One region of the Kitasatospora sp. NPDC049285 genome, then DNA from elsewhere that is predicted to be linked to it. Evidence: riboswitches for the same ligand, from Rfam matches in the RefSeq annotation. Region 1 holds a riboswitch; each other region holds the start of a gene.
What was found. Region 1 has a riboswitch for cyclic di-AMP ahead of AB0K51_RS02685 (NlpC/P60 family protein). Riboswitches for the same ligand answer to the same signal wherever they lie in the genome.
Positions count from the first base shown of each region.

Region 2: linked by a shared signal. The riboswitch ahead of AB0K51_RS08310 (transglycosylase family protein) and the one ahead of AB0K51_RS02685 (NlpC/P60 family protein) in region 1 are both predicted to bind cyclic di-AMP.
Region 3: linked by a shared signal. The riboswitch ahead of AB0K51_RS17235 (glycoside hydrolase family 16 protein) and the one ahead of AB0K51_RS02685 (NlpC/P60 family protein) in region 1 are both predicted to bind cyclic di-AMP.

Region 1 covers NZ_JBFAQR010000002.1:197,003-202,827, forward strand. Annotated here, with positions in the region: gene AB0K51_RS02675 (NYN domain-containing protein) at 1-978, shown strand, start outside; gene AB0K51_RS02680 (NlpC/P60 family protein) at 1,176-2,213, shown strand; cyclic di-AMP (ydaO/yuaA leader) riboswitch at 2,580-2,728, shown strand; gene AB0K51_RS02685 (NlpC/P60 family protein) at 2,743-3,816, shown strand; gene AB0K51_RS02690 (NlpC/P60 family protein) at 4,025-5,086, shown strand; gene AB0K51_RS02695 (hypothetical protein) at 5,122-5,825, shown strand, end outside.
Region 2 covers NZ_JBFAQR010000008.1:80,348-86,172, reverse strand. Annotated here, with positions in the region: gene AB0K51_RS08330 (SurA N-terminal domain-containing protein) at 1-431, shown strand, start outside; gene AB0K51_RS08325 (MazG family protein) at 486-1,478, shown strand; gene AB0K51_RS08320 (SDR family NAD(P)-dependent oxidoreductase) at 1,496-1,924, opposite strand; gene AB0K51_RS08315 (cytochrome P450) at 2,080-3,339, shown strand; cyclic di-AMP (ydaO/yuaA leader) riboswitch at 3,571-3,773, shown strand; gene AB0K51_RS08310 (transglycosylase family protein) at 3,777-4,472, shown strand; gene eno (phosphopyruvate hydratase) at 4,683-5,825, shown strand, end outside.
Region 3 covers NZ_JBFAQR010000023.1:63,951-69,775, reverse strand. Annotated here, with positions in the region: gene aceB (malate synthase A) at 1-918, opposite strand, end outside; gene AB0K51_RS17245 (IclR family transcriptional regulator) at 1,046-1,816, shown strand; gene AB0K51_RS17240 (hypothetical protein) at 1,877-2,323, shown strand; gene AB0K51_RS17235 (glycoside hydrolase family 16 protein) at 2,331-3,590, opposite strand; cyclic di-AMP (ydaO/yuaA leader) riboswitch at 3,596-3,728, opposite strand; gene AB0K51_RS17230 (lipase) at 4,039-5,319, shown strand; gene AB0K51_RS17225 (alpha/beta hydrolase) at 5,331-5,825, shown strand, end outside.

The sequences.
Region 1 (5,825 bases):
CGGCTGGTGCACGAGGCCGGCGAGGAGGCCGAGCGGGCCGACGCGGAGGGCGCGGCGGCCGAGGCGGCCAGGCTGGCCGAACGGCTGCAGGAGGAGCTGGCGGAGGCCAGGTCGACGGCCCGCGGCGAGCTGGAGCGGGTCCGCACCGAGGCCGAGGGGGTGCGGCGGGAGGCCGACTCGCTGCGCAAGAAGGTCCGCTCGCTGGAGGCCGACACCCGCCGGGCCCAGGCCGAGAGCCGCCGCCTGGCAGGGGAGTTGGAGGCGGCGAAGGCCGCCGCCGCGGCCGAGCGCAGCGCCGCCGAGAGCGAGGCGCGCCGGCTGCGCCACCGGGTCTCCGAGCTGGAGACGGCGGTGGAGACCGGTCGCCGCACCGCCCGCGAGGGCCGCAGCGTCGAGGACATGCGGCTGCGCCTGCTGCTGGACACCGTGCTGCAGTCCGCGCAGGGCCTGCAGCGCGAACTGGCCCTGCCGGTCACCGCGCTGCGCCCGGCGGACCTGGTGGAGGCGGTGGAGCCGGGCTCGGCCTCGCCGAACGACGTGGCCCGGCGCGGCCTGGCCGAGGACGATCCGGCGCTGCTGGACCAGCTGCTGGCGATCCCGCAGGTCCACCTGGTGGTGGACGGCTACAACGTGACCAAGACCGGCTACCCGCAACTGCCGCTGGAGCAGCAGCGGCTGCGGCTGCTGGGCGGGCTGGCGATGCTCGCGCAGCGCACCCAGGCCGAGGTCACCTGCGTCTTCGACGGCCAGGACCTGGACGTCCCGGTGATCATGGCGCCGCCGCGCGGCGTGCGGGTGCGGTTCAGCCGCACCGGGGAGACCGCGGACGAGCTGATCCGCCGACTGGTCCGGGCCGAGCCGCAGGGCCGTCCGGTGGTGGTGGTCTCGGCCGACAAGGAGGTCGCGGACGGGGTGCGGAAGGCGGGCGCCCGCCCGGTCTCCTCGACGCTGCTGCTCAACCGGTTGTCCCGGACCTGACCTCGGCTGACGGCCGATCAGGCGGCCCCGCGAGGTTGCCGGAGTGTGTCGGTGTGGTGAAAGCGTCCGGGGAGGCCGGTTCGCGGGCACCTGGGAGTGGACGCGAAGGCTTGGACTTCACTAGGGTCTGGCGTCAAACCTATATTCCGGACTATCACTCCTAGGGGTGAGTCCAGCAGGAAGAAGGAGCACCTCCCTTGGCCTCCCACCGCCGTCCCAAGCAGCCGAGCCGCGCACGGGTCTCCGTGCTCACCGCTGCCGCCGCGACCGCGGTCGCCCTGTCGGCCCAGGTGAGCGCGCACGCCGCGCCCGCGTCGCCGAGCAAGGACGAGGTCAAGGCGCAGGTCGACAAGCTGCTCGAGGAGCAGGAGCAGGCGGCCGAGAAGTTCAACGGTGCCAAGGAGCGCTCCGACCAGCTGCGCAAGCAGGCCGACCAGCTGCAGGACCAGGTGGCCCGCAGCCAGGAGCAGATGACCGAACTGGCCTCCGGGCTGGCCGCGGTGGCGGGCGACCAGTACCGCCAGGGCGGGGTGGACCCGTCGATGCAGCTGATGCTCTCCGCCAACCCGGACACCTACCTCGCGCAGGCGTCCTCCTTCGACCAGGCCGCCAGCACCCAGGCGGAGACCCTGAAGTCGCTGAAGGACCAGCAGCGCCGGCTGGACCAGCAGAAGCAGGAAGCCGCCCAGGTGCTGGCCGAACTGGACAGCCAGACCAAGGCGTTGAACGACGCCAAGGCGGACGTCCAGGACAAGCTCCAGCAGGCGCAGAAGCTGCTCAGCAAGCTCAGCGCCGCGGACCGCGCCTCGATCCTGGAGGGCACCGGCGGCTCCGCCTCCCGCAGCGCCTCCCGGGTCGACATCTCCAGCCTCCCGCCGGCCAGCGGCTACGCCGCGGTCGCGGTGAAGGCCGCGCTCGGCAAGCAGGGCGCGCCGTACGTCTGGGGCGCGACCGGTCCGAGCAGCTTCGACTGCTCCGGCCTGATGCAGTGGGCCTACGCGCAGGCCGGCGTCTCGATCCCGCGCACCTCGCAGTCGCAGGCCACCGCGGGCGTCAACGTCGGCCGTGACTGGCACAACGCCCAGCCCGGCGACCTGGTCATCTACTACGGCGACCAGCACCACGTCGGCATGTACATCGGCAACGGCCTGGTGCTGCACGCGCCGCACACCGGCGACGTGGTGAAGACCATGGCGGTCGACACCCTGCCGATCAACACCATCCGCCGGATCTGACGATCCGACGAACCGGACATAAGCCCACAGAGGGCGACAACTGACGCACCGTGACACGCCCGGACGGGTCGAGATCTCCCTGTGATCCGCGACACGTCCGGGCGTGTCATTTCTCGACCATATGGTGAAAATCAATAAGCTCTACGTTACAGGCTGATCACGGTCGGTCAGATTCGTAATCGAATTCGACGCAGAATCAGATTTTCTTCTGACAAGGATTTGAACGGATCACGGATCGGTTACTAGGGTCATGCCTCGACCACCGCAATGTCGATCGCCCATGGGGGGCGACGGCGGAGGTCGCCGCCGAGTCCGTGACACAGCGGGCGGGCCGTCACCACGAGGCCTGCCGACGGGGATGCCCCTGCGGGGGTGCTGTCGAACGGAGCCGGGGAACCACGTTCCCCCGGGGTGAATCGGTGTCAGGTCGGCCGTAGCAGCGGCCGGTGAGGCACCGTAGGGCTTCTTCCGGCCCGAACCCGTCAGCTCACCCGGTAGGCGGTGTGTGAGGAAGAAGGAGTCCGCCTTCGTGGCGTCCCATCGTCGTCCCAAGCCCGCAGGCCGTGCCCGGGTCTCGATTCTCACTGCCGCCGCCGCCACCGCCGTGGCGCTCTCCACCCAGGGCGGTGCGCACGCCGGCCCGGCGCCGACCAAGGACCAGGTCAAGCAGCAGGTCGACCAGCTCAACGAGCAGGCCGAGGTGAAGACCGAGGCGTACAACGCCGCGGTGGTCAAGCAGCAGGACCTGCAGAAGCAGGTCGGCCAGCTGCAGGACCAGGTGGCGCGCCAGCAGGACCGGGTGACCACCGTTCAGGACAGCCTGGCCGGCATCGCCGCCGAGCAGTACCGCACCGGCGGCGTCTCGCAGACCATGCAGCTGATGCTCTCCAGCAGCCCGGACGCCTTCCTCGGGCAGGCCGGCGCGCTGGACCAGGTCGGCTCCACCCAGGCCGGGCTGCTGAAGTCCTTCAAGACCGAGCAGGCCGCGCTCGACCAGCAGCGCGACGAGGCCCAGCGCAAGCTCACCGAACTGGACGTCACCGCCAAGGCCCTGAAGGCCGACAAGGAGGACATCCAGGCGAAGCTGGCCAAGGCCACCGACCTGCTCAACTCGCTCACCCAGAAGGAGCGCGACGAGCTGGCCGCCGCCGAGGCGAAGGCCGCCGCGGACTCCCGCGCCCAGGCCGACACCGCCCAGCGCGCCTCCCGCGACGAGTCCCGCCCGGACCTCGGCGCCGTGAAGGCCACCTCCGGCTACGCCGGGGCCGCGCTCGCCGCCGCCACGTCCAAGCTCGGCAGCTGGTACTCCTACGGCGCGGCCGGTCCGACCACCTTCGACTGCTCCGGCCTGATGCAGTGGGCCTACGCGCAGGCCGGCGTCTCGATCCCGCGCACCTCGCAGGCCCAGGCCGGCGCCGGCACCCGGATCGGGTCGGACATCTCCAAGGCCCAGCCGGGCGACCTGATCATCTACTACGGCGACATGCACCACGTCGGCATGTACGTGGGCAACGGGCAGGTCCTGCACGCCCCGCACACCGGTGCGCAGGTCCGCTACGAGTCGGCCACCGCGATGCCGATCAACACCATCGTGCGGGTCTGACCCAGGGTCAGCGCGAACGGCCCGACACCCCCGACCTGGGGTGTCGGGCCTTCGTCGTCCCGATGTCCGATTCGCGGTCAAATATTCGAAGGTGTCAGGGTTTGGACTGGATCGATCCGACTCGCTAACCTCTGCCCCCGAGCCCCCGAGCGGACGGCCGCCCCGCCGGGCGGCGGCGGAGGCGGCCGCAGGAACGGAGTCCTCGCGCATGTCGGTGCACCGTCGCCCCCCACTGCCGGGCGTCCAGCGGTTGGCCCGCGCCCTGGCGCTCACCGCCGCCGCCGCGGGCGCGCTCGGCGTCACGGTCGCCGCCGCCGGCGCGGCGCCGCTCAGCCCGGCCGAGCCGCTGGGCCGCAAGGAGGTCAAGGCGCAGGTCGACCAGCTGTACGACGAGGCCGAGCAGGCCTCCGAGAAGTTCAACGCCGCCCAGGAGCAGCAGCGGAAGCTGCAGGCCGAGGCGGCCTCGCTGCAGGACCAGGTGGCCGCCGGGCAGGACGAGCTCAACCGGCTGACCGGCAACCTGGCCGCGGTCGCCGCCGCCCAGTACCGCGCGCAGGGCGTCGACCCCACCCTGCGGCTGATGCTCGACCGCGACCCGGCCGGCTACCTGGACGGCGCCCGCTCGCTCGACCAGGCCACCTCCCGGCAGAACGACACCCTGCGGGAGGTCGCCGACCGGCAGCGCCGGCTCGACCAGCGCCGCCAGGAGGCGACCGCCAAGCTCGCCGAGCTGGAGAACGTCCGGCAGTCGCTGGCCGCCGCCAAGGAGGACGTCAAGGCGCGGCTCGGCCGGGCCCAGCACCTGCTGAACGGCCTCGGCGCCACCGAGCGCGCCCGGCTGATCACCGACGACGCCCGGGAGGCCGAGCAGCGCGCCACCCGCGGCGCCGACCGGGTCGACCTCGGCGACCAGCCGCCCTCCTCGGACCGCGCCGCGGTCGCGCTGGCCGCCGCGATCGCCAAGATCGGCTCCCCCTACGTGTACGGATCGACCGGCCCGCGCACGTTCGACTGCTCCGGTCTGATGTACTGGTCGTGGCGGCAGGCCGGAGTGACCCTGCCGCGCACCTCGCAGGAGCAGGCCTCGGCCGGCCGGCGGGTGAGCCTCGCCGAAGCCCGGCCCGGAGACCTGGTGATCTTCTACAAGGACATGCACCACGTCGGCATGTACGCCGGCGGCGGTGTCGTCGTGCACGCCCCGTACCCCGGGGCCCGGGTCCGCTACGAGAGCGTCAACGCGATGCCGGTCAGCTCGGTGGTGCGGGTCTGAGCCCGGACGAGCCCCTGGTCACCGACCTGCCCCGGGTGTCCGGGCGGCAGGTCGGTGCTCCGCTGTCCCGTCGCGCCGCCCTGCTGCTGGCCGCCGCCGGGGCGGTCCAGCTCTCGCTGCCCCGGGCGGTCGCCCCGCCCCGCCGGGCGCCGCTGGCAGCGCCCGCCGCGCCCGACACCCGCGGCGACGTCGAGCGGCTGCTCGCGCTGCGGGCGCTCGCCGTCCGGCAGGGCGACGCCGCCCGGCTGCTGGCGCTCGGCGCCCCCGAGGCCGAGGAGTCCGACCGGGACCTGCTGGAGCGCACCGCCGAGCTGCGCTTCGCCGAGTACACCCTGAAGCTCGGCTCGTTCACCGAGCCGCCGGCGGGCGCCGACCGGATCACCGTCGCCGCGGAGCTCGGCTACCGGCTGGACGGTGTCGACGACTACCCGGCGCTGCTGGAGCGGCAACTGGAGCTGACCCGCGCCGAGGACGGCTGGCAGGTGGTCCGGGAGACCCCGACCGGAGCGGTGGCGCCCTGGGACCTCGGCGCGGTGCGCGCGGTGTCCGGGCGGCGCAGCCTGGTGCTCGGGCTCGGCGAGACCGCCGAGCTGGGCGCGCTGGCCGAGCTCGCCGACCAGGCGGTGCCCGCCGTGGCTGCCGTCTGGGGCGACTGGAAGCCCGGCCGGCTGCTGCTCGAACTCCCGCTCACCGAGCAGCAGTTCGCCCGGCGGATGGACGTCGCCGCGGACAGCTACCA
Region 2 (5,825 bases), on a different contig from region 1:
CGAAGAGCAACGAGCCCGCCGGGCTGGCCCGGCACGCGGTCTCCGACCTGATCCTCGACAAGGTGATCGCCCGCGCCCTGGTGGACCGTCAACTCGCGATCAGCCAGAGCGAGATCGACGCCGCCCGGGCGGCCGACACGCGCACCGTGGGCGGCGAGGACCGGCTGGCCCAGCTGCTGCTCTCCCGTCAGGGCGTGCCCGCCGCCGGGATCGACGGCTACTACCGCCAGCAGCTCGGCATCGTGAAGCTGGCCGGCGGCCAGGACCCGGAGTCCAGCTCCGGCGACGCCGCGATCCGCAAGGCGCTGGCCACCGCGGGCACCGCCCTGCACATCGAGGTCAACCCCCGCTACGGGGCCTGGGACCCGGCGCAGATCGCGCTCACCGAGACCACCGAGGACTGGCTGCCGAAGAACGCCCAGCCGCTGTAGCGGCGGGGGTCGACCGCTTCGCACCCCGCGCGGCTTTCGCAGTAGGTTCGAGCCGTGGACACTCCCAAGCTCATCCTGCTGACCACCACCCACCGGATCGCGCCCGGCCTGCTCTCCTGGCCCGCCTGGCAGGCCCTGCACTCGAACCCCAGGGTGCTGCTCGGCGCCGCGGACCACCCGCAGCTGCCCGCGCTGCGGCAGGCCGGGATCACGCCCGAGCTGATCGAGCGCCCGAGCGCCCCCGCGCTGGCCCGGCAGCTGCTCGCCGCGGCCCCCGCGGTCTGGCTGGAGAGCCCGGACGGCGACCCCGGGCTGACCGACGCGCTGGCCCGGATCGCCGTCGAGGAGGCCGGCGCGCACCCGGAGATCGAGGTGCTCCCCGGCTCGTACGACCTGCCCGGCGCCCGGCTGCTCGACCTGGCCGCGGTGATGGACCGGCTGCGCTCGCCCGGCGGCTGCCCCTGGGACGCCGAGCAGACCCACGCCAGCCTGGTGAAGTACCTGGTGGAGGAGGCGTTCGAGCTGGTCGAGGCGATCGAGGAGGGTGACCGGGAGACCCTGCGCGAGGAGCTCGGCGACGTGCTGCTGCAGGTGTTCTTCCACTCGCGGATCGCCGAGGAGGACCCGGCCGACCCGTTCTCGATCGACGACGTGGCCGGGGACATCGTCGAGAAGCTGATGTACCGCCACCCGCACGTGTTCGGCGACGTCCAGGCCGAGGGCGCGGAGCAGGTGGAGGCCAACTGGGAGCAGCTGAAGGCCGCGGAGAAGCAGCGCGAGTCGGTGCTCGACGGGGTGCCGGGCGGACTGCCGGCGCTCGCCTACGCGGCGAAGCTGGTCTCCCGGGTGCGGCGGGCGAACTTCACCGCGGTGCCCGACCGGCCGTACCGGCTGCCCGCCGAGCTCACCGAGGAGTCGGCGGGGGAGCTGCTGCTGGCGGTGGCCCAGCAGGCCTACGACCGCGGCGTGGACGTGGACGCGGCACTGCGCGCGGCGGCCCGCGGCTACCGCCGGGAGGTGCGCGCCGCGGAGGGGCTGGAGGGCTGAGCCGGGCTGACGGCGGGTCAGCTCGCCAGGCGGGCCGGGTGGTCGGCGTCGGCGGGCTGCCGCTGCGCGGGGACGACCTCGCCGATCGCCTCGCCGACCAGGGCCAGCACCTCGGCCAGCAGGTCGAGGTGGCCGGGCAGTTCGGCGAGCTGGACGATCCGCTCGCCGTCCGGGCCGGCCACCGCGAACAGGTCGATCGGGCCGAGGTGCTTGGCGGCGGTGTCGACCAGGGCGGCGATGTCGCTGGGGCGGTGGACGTCGCCGGACACGCCGACCACGGGGCAGCCGGGGCGGTCGAGTTCGGCGGCGAGGTCCTCGGCGACCCCGGGGTGCAGGTCGGCGATGAGCAGACCGGCGGCCCCGGCGGCGGCGAACCGGCGGGCCAGGTCGGCCCCCGAGCCTCCGTCGAGCACCGCGATGACCACCACTGCCCCGGCTACCCGCATCGTCTGCTCCCCCTTCAGGGCGGACTCGGGCGGCCCGCACGACCGCCCGCGCTATGACTGTCGGAGGATGGTAGGCACGCCCATCCCCTCTGCAACAGGGATTACCCGCCAGGTGACCAGACTCACGCGGCGGAGCCTTTGGATACGGTCAAGACATGTCCCACACGCCCCACCCCACGCAGCCGGAACTCTTCACCTGGGAGTTCGCGGCCGACCCGTACCCGGCGTACGCCTGGCTGCGCCAGCACGCGCCGGTGCACCGCACCACGCTGCCGAGCGGGGTGGAGGCGTGGCTGGTCACCCGGTACGCGGACGCCCGGCAGGCGCTGGCGGACGCCCGGCTGTCGAAGAACCCGGCGCACCACAGCGGGCAGGCGCACCGCACCGGCCGGGTGGGCATCCCGGGCGAGCGGCAGGCCGACCTGATGACCCATCTGCTGAACATCGACCCGCCGGACCACACCCGGCTGCGCCGGCTGGTGTCCAAGGCGTTCACCCCGCGCCGGGTGGCCGAGTTCGAACCGCGCGTGCAGCAGCTCACCGACCGGCTGATCGACTCCTTCGCCGCCCGCGGCGAGGCCGACCTGATCCACGAACTCGCCTTCCCGCTGCCGATCTACGCGATCTGCGAGCTCCTCGGCGTGCCCGAGGAGGACCAGGACGACCTGTGCGACTGGGCCGGCATGATGCTGCGACACACGAAGCCGGGCCAGACCGGCGCCCGGCGCGGGGGAGTGGGCCGCGCGGTGAAGCGGATCCAGAGCTACCTGGCCGAGTTGATCCACCGCAAGCGGGCCGACCTCGGCGACGACCTGATCTCCGGTCTGATCCGGGCCAGTGACCACGGTGAGCACCTCACCGAGAACGAGGCCGCGGCGATGGCCTTCATCTTGCTTTTTGCGGGATTCGAGACCACCATCAATCTAGTCGGCAACGGCGTGTACGCACTGCTCCGCAATCCCGACCAACTCCAGCGCCTGCAAGCTTCGTTGGACCGCGGAGAGACCGGCCTGCTGGAGACCGGGATCGAGGAGCTGCTGCGATACGACGGCCCGGTCGAGCTGGCCACCTGGCGGTTCGCCACCGCTCCGCTGCGGATCGGCGGGGTGGAGATCCCGGTCGGCGACCCGGTGTTGGTGGTGCTGGCCGCGGCCGACCGCGACCCGGCCCGGTTCTCGGACGAGAACACCCTCGACTTGGCCCGGGCGGACAATCCGCACCTCGGTTTCGGACACGGTATCCACTACTGCATCGGCGCCCCGCTGGCCCGACTTGAGGGCCAGCGCGCGATCGGCAGCCTACTGACCAGGCTGCCGGACCTGCGGCTGGCCGCGGACCCGTCCGAACTGCGTTGGCGCGGCGGCCTGATCATGCGCGGTCTGCGCGACCTCCCGGTCTCCTTCACACCCCGCTGACGCCGTTTCGAACCGTCCGAACCCCCGTTCGCAGTGGCTGACGGCGCGTCGGACGGGGGCGCGCGCCGCACTCCCCACACGGACGAAACCGGACATATATGGATGCTCTGTGTACGAGCCGTAGAGGTTCGTGATTTCGGCGTGATGCCGGTGATATGAGCTTGTGATTGCCCGTCAGCTCTGCCTACTCTCCGATCTGCTCGCAGCAGCGGGCCCCGAACGCGGTACGCCGAGTCCTGTCCGCCGCGTCCTCGGGCCACCGAGTCATCGACCCGGACAGGAGCGGGGGAACCACGTATGACCGCCGCCGTCCCAGCGGCTAGGGGTGAAGCCGCCCGGAGGTGGACGCACACGCGTCCGTGACCACCGGGTGGCCGGGCCAGCCTCCCGGTCCGAACCCGACAGCTCACCTCGCAGGCGTGCGGAGAGGACATCCCATGGCAGTTACCGGTACCGGCCGTCACCGACGCAGTACCAAGGCCGAGAAGGTCATCGCCGCCGCCGGCGTGGTCTCGGTCGGCCTGGCCCTGCCCCTGCTCGCCGCCGCCGGAGCGGCAGCCGCCCCGAGCTCCGTCTGGGACCGCGTGGCCCAGTGCGAGAGCGGCGGCAACTGGAGCATCAACACCGGAAACGGTTACTACGGCGGCCTGCAGTTCAGCTCCTCCACCTGGCGCGCCTACGGCGGCGGCCAGTACGCGGGCCGCGCCGACCAGGCCAGCCGCGCCCAGCAGATCGCGGTCGCCGAGCGGGTCCTGGCCTCCCAGGGCCCCGGCGCCTGGCCGGTCTGCTCGGTGCGGGCCGGCCTCAGCCGCGGCGGCGAGGTGGCCGACACCTCGGACGACACCGTCTCCCGCTCGCAGGAGCGCCCGGCCGCGCCGGCCGTCAAGCCGTCCCCCAAGCCCTCGAAGCCCGCCGCCAAGCCGGCCCAGTCCGAGCCCGCCGCCCAGCCGCCGGCCGCGGAGACCCCCGCGCCCGCCGCCGGCGGCTACACCGTGATCGAGGGCGACACCCTCTCCGGCATCGCCGCGGCCCGCAGCCTCCCCGGCGGCTGGGAGCAGCTCTACCAGGCCAACCGCCGGGTGATCGGCGACAACCCGGACCTCATCCTCCCCGGCCAGGTGCTCGCGCTGTGACGCGCGGCGCCTGACGGTCCGTCCGCCCCGGGCGTGCGCAGGGCAGTTCGCGCCGTCCGGGGCCCCGGGCCTGCGGGCAATCAGGTGAACTACCAGTGAGTAGCGGTGCCACACCGTGAGACGAGGCCCGGCCGGACGTGGCCGCGGGGCGGTGTAGGGCTAGGCTCAGGTCGTAACGACCACACATCCGCTTCCGCTAGGAGATGCCTCGTGCCGTCCATTGATGTCGTCGTAGCCCGTGAGATCCTCGACTCCCGCGGCAACCCCACGGTCGAGGTCGAGGTCGGTCTCGACGACGGCAGCACCGGTCGTGCCGCTGTCCCGTCGGGCGCCTCCACCGGCGCGTTCGAGGCGCTGGAGCTCCGCGACGGCGACAAGAACCGCTACTTCGGCAAGGGCGTCGAGAAGGCCGTCCTCGCCGTGATCGAGCAGATCGGCCCCGAGCTGGTCGGCTACGACGCCACCGAGCAGCGGCTGATCGACCAGGCGATGCTCGACCTGGACGCCACCCCGGACAAGTCCTCGCTCGGCGCCAACGCGATCCTCGGCGTCTCCCTCGCCGTCGCGCACGCCGCCTCCGAGGCCAGCGACCTGCCGCTGTTCCGCTACCTGGGCGGCCCGAACGCCCACGTGCTGCCGGTCCCGATGATGAACATCCTCAACGGCGGCTCGCACGCGGACTCCAACGTCGACATCCAGGAGTTCATGATCGCCCCGATCGGCGCGGAGACCTTCTCCGAGGCCGTCCGCTGGGGCGTCGAGGTCTACCACACCCTCAAGGGCGTGCTGAAGGAGCGCGGGCTCTCCACCGGCCTGGGCGACGAGGGCGGCTTCGCCCCGAACCTGGACTCCAACCGCGAGGCCCTCGACCTCATCACCGAGGCCATCAAGAAGGCCGGCTACACCCCGGGCAAGGACGTCGCGCTCGCCCTGGACGTCGCCGCCTCCGAGTTCTTCAAGGACGGCGCCTACCAGTTCGAGGGCAAGGCGCTCTCCTCGGCCGACCTGATCGCGTACTACGCCGAGCTGGTCGCCGACTACCCGCTGGTCTCCATCGAGGACCCGCTGGACGAGTCGGACTGGGACGGCTGGAAGGCCATCACCGACGCGATCGGCGACAAGGTCCAGCTGGTCGGTGACGACCTGTTCGTCACCAACCCGGAGCGCCTGCGTAAGGGCATCGAGACCGGCACCGCCAACGCGCTGCTGGTGAAGGTCAACCAGATCGGCTCGCTCACCGAGACCCTGGACGCCGTCGAGCTGGCCCAGCGCAACGGCTACCGCTGCATGATGTCGCACCGCTCCGGCGAGACCGAGGACGTCACCATCGCCGACCTCGCCGTCGCCACCAAC
Region 3 (5,825 bases), on a different contig from region 1:
CAGGATGTAGTGCTCGCCGGCGTCCCGGAAGTTCTTCACGATGGAGAACAGGTAGTCCCACCGGCCGGCGTTCAACCCGGCGGCGTGGTCGCGCAGTTCGTAGAGGATCTCGTCCATCTCGAAGGCCGCGGTGATGGTCTCGATCAGCACGGTGGCGCGGATCGTGCCGTACGGGATGCCGAGCTTCTCCTGGGCGTGGGTGAAGACCTCGTTCCAGAGCCGGGCCTCCAGGTGGCTCTCGGTCTTCGGCAGGTAGAAGTACGGGCCGGAGTTGGGGTCCTGCTCGCCCTTGGCGAGCAGGCGGGCGGCGTTGTGGAAGAAGTACAGGCCGAAGTCGAGGAAGGCGCCGGCCACCGGCTGCCCGTCGACCAGCAGGTGCCGCTCGTCCAGGTGCCAGCCGCGCGGGCGGACCACGACGGTGGCGAGTTCGGCGGCGGGCTTGAGGGTATAGGCCTTGCCCTGCGGGCTGGTGAAGTCGATCCGGCCCTCGAAGGCGTCGATCAGGTTGATCTGACCGGAGACCACGTTCTCCCAGGTCGGCGCGGTGGCGTCCTCGAAGTCGGCGAGCCAGACCCTGGCGCCGGAGTTGAGCGCGTTGATCACCATCTTGCGGTCGGTCGGCCCGGTGATCTCCACCCGGCGATCGTTCAGCGCGCGCGGCGCGGGGGCGACCTGCCAGTCGGCGGAGCGGATCGCGGCGGTCTCGGGGCGGAAGTCGAGCGTGCCGGTGCGGGCGATCTCGGCGCGGCGCTCCCTGCGCAGGGCCAGCAGTTCCCGGCGGCGACCCTCGAACGCCCGGTGCAGACCCACCACGAAGGCCACCGCCTCGGGAGTCAGCACCTCCTCCGAGCGGGCCACCCGGGGACCGGCGACGGTGACGACCGGCGCGAGGGGGGACGAACCCTGATCTGCGGCCATGGGCAGGATACTCCTTGGGCTGTTCCGTTCTGTACAGTGGAGACTAGTTTCCGCGATACAGAATTTCAACGGTTTGTTGATGAATCGCGTGGACTCTACTCCTTCCTCCACAGCAAAGGGAACGTCCGTGGCCAGCACCTCCACCGAACGCGCCGCCGGCTCGGTGCAGTCCGTCGAGCGCGCCTTCCTGCTCCTGGAGGCGCTCGCCGACTCCGGCGGCATCGCCACCCTCAGCGAACTCTCCACCACCTCCGGCCTTCCGATGCCGACCATCCACCGCCTGGTGCGCACCCTGGTCACCCAGGGCTACGTCCGCCAGGACACCGCCCGCCGCTACACCCTCGGTCCCCGGCTGATCCGCCTCGGCGAGACGGCCGGCCGCCTGCTCGGCAGCTGGGCGCGCCCCTACCTGGCGGAGCTGATGGAGGCCACCGGCGAGACCGCCAACCTGGCGGTGCTGGAGGGCGGCGAGGTGGTGTACGTCGGTCAGGTCCAATCCCGGCGCTCCATGCGGATGTTCACCGAAGTCGGCCGCCGCGTCCAGCCCCACTGCACCGGCGTCGGCAAGGCGCTGCTGGCGCAGCTGCCCGAGGACGAGGCCCGCGCCCTGCTCGGCCCCGGCCCGCTGCAGTCCCACACCTCGTACACCGTCACCGACCCTTCCGCGCTGCTCGAGCAGCTCGCCGTCTCCCGCGAGCGCGGGTACGTGGTCGACGACCAGGAGCAGGAGATCGGCGTGCGCTGCATCGCCGTCGCCGTGCCCGGCGCACCCACGCCCACCGCGCTCTCCGTCTCCGGCCCGGAGGGCCGCATCCAGGCGCTGGAGTCCCAGTCCGGGGCGGCCGGCCTGGTCCCGCTGATGCAGACGATCGCCGCCCGCCTCGGCGAGGTGCTCTGACGGACCGTCAGGGCCGCCTTACGCTGAGTGTACCTCCGCACACTCGTCACAGGAGCGCACGTGCACCGTCTGGTCCCCCTCCTCGCCGCGCCCCTGCTGGCGTTCGCCCCCGCCGTCGCGCCGTCCGCCTCCGACCTGCGGGTGGTCCGGCTGGACCCGGATCCCGTGGCGCCGGGCGGGACCACCGCGGTGCACGCCTTCGTTGCCAACGGCGGGCCGGACACCACCGCCTCGCCGTTCACGGTGCTGGTCGACCTGCCGGCGGGCTTCACCGCCGAGGGGCCGTTCTTCCCGTCCGGGTGCACGGCGGCACCGGCCGGCCGCCTGGTGAGCTGCACCTTCCCGGCCGGTCTGCCGCGCTACCGGACGGCGACCGCGCTGGTCCCGGTCCGCGCGGACGCGAACGTGCCCCCCGGCAGCAGCGCCGAGGGGCACGTTCAGGTGCTGAGCGCGGACCACCGCGATCCGGCGGACGACCGGACGGCGTTCACGCTCTCCGTGTCGTGACGGGGCGTCAGCGGTACACGCGCACGTAGTCCGAGCTGAAGCTGATCGGCGCGCTGCCGCTCGCGGCGGGGTGGTAGGCCCCGGCGCTCAGCGACAGGTTGAGGATCAGGTACGCCGACCAGTTCGACCCGACGCCCGTGCCGTCGGAGAAGACCTTCTGCCCGTTCACGTACCAGTCGACCGAGTTGGCGCCGTAGTACGTCCCGATGGTCACCCACTTGTCGGCGCCGACCGAGGCCGCGTCGGTGTAGTACTTCGAGCCGGACTTCACGTGGTTGGTGAGCTCCAGCAGGTTCGGGTTGTCCGGGTGGTACTCGAACGAGTCGATCTCGCCGTTGCCGTTCTTCCAGGTCCACAGCGCCGGCCAGGCACCCGACCCGGCCGGCAGCTTGACCCGGGTCTCGGCGTAGTCGCCGGTCTTCACCTGGAAGCCCTGCTGCGAGTACTCGGTGGTGAGCAGTCCGGTGTCCCAGGCCCGCTTGCCGTTCTCCAGGGTGTGGCTGGAGGGGGTGGCGGTGAAGGTGGCGACGCCGCCGGAGACGGTGACCGCGTTCGGGCTCAGCCAGTCCAGCTTGTTGTCGTCCGGGTTGTGGTTGCCGTACTTGTACGAGCTGCTGCGGTCGCCGGTCCACTTGGAGCCGTAGCCGATCGGGCCGTCGAACTCCTCGGACCAGGCCAGCGACTTCCCGGGCACCGGCGCACCGGTCGACGGCGCGGGCGTCGGGGTCGGCGTGGGGGTGGGAGTCGGCGTGGGCGTCGGCTTCGGGGTCGGGGTCGGGGTCGGGGTGGGCGTCGGCTTCGGGGTTGGGGTCGGCGTGGGGGTCGGGGTGGGCTTCGGCGCCGGGGTCGGCGTCGTGCCGGCGGCCGCGACCGTCAGGGTGCGCGCGGGCAGGTTGTGCCAGCTGCCCGCGGTGTCCTGCCAGAAGCCGAACTGGGTGTAGCTGCCGGCCGGCAGGGTGCGGGCCGCGCTGGTGAAGGTGACGCCGCTCGGGCAGATCCGGACGTTGCCCGCGTTGCCGGGGAAGTCCAGGTTGCGCCCGGCCGCGTCACGCACGCCGACGCCGACGGTCTTCGCGGTGAAGCAGGAGTCCGAGTGCAGGGTGAGCGAGGCGGTGGTGGCGGCGCCGGCGGTCATCGCGGTCGGGGTGAGCCGGTCCTGGACGACGGTGGTGGCGGCGTTGGCGCTGCCGGTGGCCAGGGGCACGCCGAGCAGCGCGACCGACCCGGCGAGGACGCCGAGGCGGGCGGGGGTGGCGACAGGTCGCATGGGGGTGGTCCTCCGCGACGCCTGCGAGGTGAGCTGTCGGGTTCGGGCGCTGAGGCAGCCCGGCCGCGCGTGGCGGCTTCACCCCGAGCCGGGCCCGCGCGCCCCTGGGCAGGGCGGAGGGCACGGCGTACTGCCGTGGTTCCCCCGCTCCTGCCCGTGCTGTGCTCTGGGTGTCGCCGACGGGCGGGCAGGACTCGGCGTCCCGGCGGCGGGTGAGCCCGGTGGGCGTCCCGAGCAGGCTAGGCAGATTGTCCTTATATCTCCAATACCGGTCCGCTGAGACATGGTTCACACCCGCCGCGCCGGGTGATCACCCGCGGACCGCCCCTCGGCCATGGGGCCGACAGCCACACCGGGCGGCCCGGGGTATGCGCCGCACCCATTCCGACGGCACTCCCGCCTCCGTAGCGTGCGCGTACGGGACTCAGCGTGAAGGAGTGAACGCGGTATGTGGAGAAACGGACGCGGGAGGCGCGGCGGCTTGGGCTTCCTGCTCGCGGGCGTGCTCGCGCTGGCGGGTGCGGTCGTCCCGACGGGGACGGCTTCGGCGGCGGTGCCGTCCAACCTGACCCTGGAGGCGAACTACGGCAGCGTCGCCAACGGCTGGGACCACGTCGAGCGGTACCTCGACACCACCTCCGGCTTCCACCAGGAGCAGTACCCGCCGGACGGCCGCGGCGACCAGGACGGGCAGCGCCTCACCTTCTTCGGCGGCGTCAAGCAGCCCTACTCCGGTCGCTTCCTGCTCTACTCGGCGCCGGGCTGGAACACCGGCGCGCACCAGGTCCCCGTGCTGCTGGTGCACGGCGCCAACGACAACCCGGACCGGGCCTGGGCCAACCCCGGCGAGTCCGGCGGCTACGGCTGCGGCGCCGCCTCCTGCCCGAGCACCGGCCTGATGCAGTACCTGGCCGGGCAGGGGTACCGGGTCTTCGCGATCGGCTTCGCGCACAAGCAGGGCGACAACCTGATGCAGGCTCAGGAGGTCGGGGACGCCGTCGCGCTGATCCGCGCCAAGCTCGGCGTCCCCCAGGTGGACCTGGTGGGCTGGAGCAAGGGCGAGATGTCCACCCGGGCCTACGTGTCCTCGGTCAAGCCGTCCTGGGGCCGCCCGTACGCGGGCGACGTGCGCAAGCTGATCACCCTCGGCGGGCCGAACGGCGGCTACGACTACCCCTTCGCGCACGGGTGGGCGCACGACTTCTCGATCTGGCCGCAGTGCGGCGGCGCGGTCAACGCCCCCTCCCCGCACCTGCACATGACCTGCTACGGCACCTACACCGCGCACCCGGAGTTCTCCTTCACCCCGAGCGGCGGCTACGACGACTACCCCGGGCAGCGGCAGATGCTGGCCCGCTGGGACTCGGTCTTCGGCGTCGACCAGACCCAGCAGGACTGGTACACGACCTACTACGGCGGGCAGGGCTTCTACACCGACGGCGGCGGCATCCAGGCCGCGATCAACGCGGGCTCGCTGGTCACGCCGCTGCGCCAGGCCGGGGTGCCCGCCACGGTGACGTCCTACCTGCTGGCCGGCGGCACGCCCAGCATCGTCGGCATCTTCAACGAGAACCGCGGCCCGAGCGACGGCGTGGTCTTCGTCTCCAGCGCGCTCGACACCACCGGCTTCGGCACCGTCGGGGGCACCGCGCTGATCACCCTCGCCAACCACCTGGAACTCGGCTGGGACAGCGCGGCGAGCGCACAGGTCCGCAGCTGGCTGAACTGAGGACCCGTCACATGATCACCGAACGACTGATCACGACCGACCGGCTGACCGTCAGCCACGCCGAGATCGAGGGCCGCACCGGGGAACCGGTGGTGCTGGTGCACGGCAACGTCTCCTCCAGCGCCTTCTGGCACCCCACCATGGCCGAACTCCCCGCCCGCTACCGCCCGCTGGCACCGGACCTGCGCGGCTTCGGCGGCACCGAACCGCTGCCGGTGGACGCCACCCAGGGCCTGCGCGACCACAGCGAGGACCTGCTGTCCTTCGTCCGGGCGCTGGAGCTCGGCCCGGTGCACCTGGTCGGCTGGAGCATGGGCGGCGGCGTGGTGCTGCAACTGCTGCGCGACCACCCGGCGCTGGTCCGCTCGGTCACCCTGGTCAACCCGGTCTCCCCGTACGGCTTCGGCGGCACGCACGGGGTGGACGGGCGGCTCAACTCGCCCGACGGCGCGGGCTCCGGCGCGGGCGGCGCGGCCACCGAGTTCGTCCGGCTGCTGCGCGCGGGC